One region of the Methylobacterium aquaticum genome, then DNA from elsewhere that is predicted to be linked to it. Evidence: predicted binding sites of a transcription regulator. Region 1 holds the regulator's gene; the other holds the start of a gene.
What was found. Region 1 encodes LexA, which represses DNA repair genes until DNA is damaged. Its sites were predicted from a motif close to TGTTCNNNNTGTGTTCNG; they were not measured.
Positions count from the first base shown of each region.

Region 2: the regulator LexA is predicted to act here: its motif matches at 968-985, upstream of F1D61_RS08070 (ImuA family protein).

Region 1 covers NZ_CP043627.1:6,591,529-6,593,710, reverse strand. The annotation lists gene F1D61_RS30495 (NCS2 family permease) at 1-717, shown strand, start outside; gene lexA (transcriptional repressor LexA) at 939-1,682, opposite strand; gene F1D61_RS30485 (hypothetical protein) at 1,787-2,182, shown strand, end outside.
Region 2 covers NZ_CP043627.1:1,816,852-1,819,033, forward strand. The annotation lists gene F1D61_RS08065 (DUF6504 family protein) at 1-277, opposite strand, end outside; gene F1D61_RS08070 (ImuA family protein) at 195-935, opposite strand.

The sequences.
Region 1 (2,182 bases):
CTCGCCGGCATCCTCACCGTCACGGCGTTGAGCTTCATCGTCGCCGACAACACCTTCCAGGGCGTCGCCTCGCTGCCGCCCTCGATCGCCCCGACCCTGTTTGCCCTCGACATCAAGGGCGCCCTGTCGGGCGGTCTCCTCAACGTGATCCTGGTGTTCTTCCTCGTCGAATTGTTCGATGCCACCGGCACGCTGATGGGTGTCGCCAACCGGGCGGGGCTGCTGACCGAGGGCAAGATGGAGCGCCTCGACAAGGCGCTGATGGCGGATTCGTCCTCGATCTTCGTCGGCTCGCTGCTGGGCACGTCGAGCACCACCGCCTACCTCGAGAGCGCGTCCGGCGTCGAGGAGGGCGGCCGCACCGGCCTCACCGCCGCCACGGTGGCGGTCCTGTTCCTCGCCTGCCTGTTCTTCGCGCCGCTCGCCGGCTCGGTTCCGGCCTACGCCACGGCGCCGGCCCTGTTCTACGTCGCCTGCCTGATGCTGCACGAACTGGTCGATCTCGACTGGGACGACCTGACCGAGGTGCTGCCGGCCTGCGTGACGGCGCTGCTGATGCCCTTCACCTACTCGATCGCCAACGGCGTCGCCTTCGGCTTCATCACCTACGCGGTGATCAAGCTGCTCACCGGGCGGTTCCGGGAGGTGAAGCCGGTGGTGTGGGTGATCGCCGGGGTGTTCCTGTTCAAGTTCGTCGCAACGGGGAGCGCGCACTGACGGGCGCGACGCATCTGTACCCTCCCCCCTCTGCGGGGGAGGGTGCCCCGCGGATGCGGGGCGGGAGAGGGGAACCACGCTTCCGGAAAGGGAGCGACCATGGTGACGGGCGCCACCTGGAACAGCGTCGCGCTGCCCCTCTCCCGGCCCCTGCTGACGCAGGGACTACCCTCCCCCGCAGAGGGGGGAGGGTTGAGCGATGCGCCAATCCCCGAATCGATTCAGTACTTCCGCACTAGGCTCACCAGCCTTCCCTGGATCCGCACCCGGTCCGGCCCGAGCACGCGGGTCTCGTAGGCCGGGTTGGCGGCTTCCAGCGCAATCGACGAGCCGCGGCGGCGCAGGCGCTTCAGGGTCGCCTCCTCGTCGTCGATCAGGGCCACGATGATGTCGCCGGTATTGGCGGTCTCCTGGCGGCGGATGACCACGAGGTCGCCGTCGAGGATGCCGGCCTCGATCATCGAATCGCCGCGCACCTCCAGGGCGTAATGCTCGCCGCTGGCCAGGAAGTCCGGCGACATCGCCACCGTACGGCTCTGGCTCTGGATCGCCGAGATCGGCGTACCGGCGGCGATCCGGCCCATCACCGGCACGCTGACCGAGTGACCGTTCTCGTCCGAGGCGGTCGCCATGGCGGGGATGCCGGCTTGCCGCTTCGGCTCGTGGGCACGCCCACCCTCGACCACGCTGGGGTTGAACCGCACCACCTCGGCCCCGGGGGCGGGCGCGGCCTGCGCCGGCCCCGTCACCGTGTCGGGCAGGCGGATCACCTCGATCGCCCGGGCCCGGTTCGGCAGGCGGCGCAGGAAGCCGCGCTCCTCCAGGGCGGTGATCAGGCGATGGATGCCCGATTTCGACTTGAGGTCGAGGGCGTCCTTCATCTCGTCGAAGGACGGGGGAACGCCCGTCTCCCGCATCCTCTGCTGAATGAAGCGGAGCAGGTCCAACTGCTTACGCGTGAGCATGTGACACTCTCATCCCCGCGCTGCCGCGCTCCGGAAACAAATCGCGAACATGGTAAGCGTTCCGCAAGTGTTCCGCAAGCGGGTTCGAAAAGGCGGCGCGAAGGGTGGGCGCGTCGAAGCTTTTTGGCGGCGGGCGATCGGAGATGTTTGGCGACAGCTTCGGAAAACTCTCACTATATCAACAACTTATTCCGATGCCGATTGGTAAGGCGAGGTCGCAGGGCACTCCGCCGCCAGATATCTGTAACATGCTGCGAGCACGCGTTTTCCCGTGCAACATGCGCCGGATCAAGCGCGCTCTCCCTGTGGCTATCATCGGCTCGCCGGACCTTTACAGGGCCGTGAGGGCTGGGCTCGTGGCCCAAGGCACCACTCTCGATAAGGAGCGGGTCGCTAAAGGCGTCAACAGACAAACTGTCGATAAAGCCCCCAAAGGGGAACGTCGTAGCAAACGCAGCCAAGCAATCATCAACGAATTGATGGCCGCAGCCCTGGACGTT
Region 2 (2,182 bases), 2.2 Mb from region 1:
GCAGGCACCAGGCCGCAAGGCGCCTGAGCGCCGCGGCATCGCCCTCCGGATCGGCTTGGATCACCGTGAGGCCCGGCACCATCGCCTGCGCCTGCGCCAGCGCCAGACCGGGGCGCAGGCCGAGTCGATGGGCGGCGCGGTCGACGGCACCGACGACCCGGCGCGGGCCGTCCTGGGCCGCCGCCACCAGCGGCTCACCCGGCGGCGGCGCGCCGTGCCGGCGCCGCCACAGGTCGGTCGGCCAGGTCGGCAGGAACACGCAGATGACCCTTCGCATCGGGAGCCTCGAGGAGCCAGGTGCGGGGCTCGGCGCCCCGGGCGCGCAGCAGCGCCACGGTCCAGCGGGCCCGCGACAGGCCCGGCACGGGAAGGGCGGCGGAGGGCGCCGCGGTGACGCCCCAGCGGGTCGCGGCGGCGTTGGGCTCCGGGACGGCGCTGCCCCGGCGGCGGATCACCAGGGCGAGGCCGCCGCTGCCCTCGGCGGCGAGCTGGAGCCGCCGCGACGGGGTGAGCCCGAGCCGGGCGACCTCGCCGACCACCGCCGCGAGGCCGCGATGGCGCAGGCCCTCCTCCATGGTGGGCAGCACCTCGGCCTCGCGCCGGGTCTCGGCGTAGAGCACCCGATCGGGATGGAGGCCGACCGCGGCGAGGCCGGGGGCGAACAGGTCGCGGCTCGCCAGGCACCACAGGACCGGGCCGGGGAGCCGGGCGAGGATCGCCGCGGTGAACAGGGCCGCGAGCGCCCCCTCCCCGTCCACCGGTCCCGCCGCCAGCACCTCGTGGACCGCACCGAGGCGCAGGCCCCCGCCCGGCAGGTGCGCGTCGAGGTCGGCGACGCCGAAGGGCAGGACCGGCCGGTCCGTCCCCTCGGGCGCCAGCCCGCCGATCCGCTCGCGCAACGCCGCGAGCTGCCGTTCCCGCTCGGCCTGCCGCATCTCATGCCCATCACCGAACCGAAGCAACAACTCGTTCTTGTTTTGTTCGGTTTCATGGACGTGTCAATCGGGGCTGTGGACGACAGGGCCGTCAGAGCCTGCCCGGACCGGGGCCCTGTTGACGGCAGCGGGGACAACGGGATCGGCGGCGCCCGGAAAGCCCTGCCGGGCAAGGGGATCGGGCGGGGCAGCGATGCGGGCTGCCGGCGGGCACAGCCGTTGGACAACCCGCTCAGAGCCGCCAGGAGCGCCGCTGAGCTGGATTCGAGGCCGGCAGGTGCCGTACAACTGTTCTGGGGCGCGACGGGCCTCCACGGGCCTCCTGGCGGAGAATCCGGGATTTGCGGCTCGCCGGGCATCGCCCCGGATCCGGGGCCGTCAAACCGGGGTCGTGCGGGGGTGCGTCGAGGCCTCGCGCGGCACGCCGAGTCGCCTACGGAACGCCGTCCGCGATTCACACAGCTTTCCAAGCTGTTAATCGGGGGCCCACGCCGAGTAACCTACGCCCCCACGCCGAGTCGCCTTCGCCGACCCCCCGATTCCGCGCAGACCTGCCTACGCGGATGCGCCGAGTTGCCTACGCGGATGCGCAGACCAGCCTACGCGAACGGGTGGTAACCCCTTGTGGGGATTTGGAAAATCGCCACCCCATATAATACCCATATAGCTCTACGGATTCAGATTCGGAATCTAGATTCAGAATCTCTCATAAAAAGGCTTTTCGAGATCAGGAGTTAGGGGCTTTTCGGGGTGAGCGGCGCGGAGGCGGCACCGAAGGCCTTCGGCCGGACCGGAGGCGAAGCCCCCCTCCCCTCTCGCCAGGAGGCCCGGTCAGAGTCTTGGGTGGTCGCGGCGAGAGTCGGGGGACTCGGCGGCATGAGTCCTCGCCGGACAAAGCCCAGATCAGCCGGACTCGTTTCCCCGTGGAAGAGTCGAGGCGAGGCTTGAACCGCAGGAACCGACTCGCCTGTACGCTGGCCGATGATTCGCCGTCCCGATCCGGGACTCTGTCTCGACTCCGGGCGTGTGATCGGAGTCCGGCAATACTTTGCGATGACTCATCGCGCCGGCGGACCGCAGGGTTACCGACAGGCTACTCGGTCGTCCAAGAGCGTAGGCAATTCGGCGTGGAGTCGTTCACGTCCCGTAGGCAGGTCTGCGTCGACTCAGGCAGGTGAAAACCGTGGAATCTCAATGGGGAAACGGGAGATTCGGGAGGCCGCGCCGGCGATGGGGCGCGTAGGCGA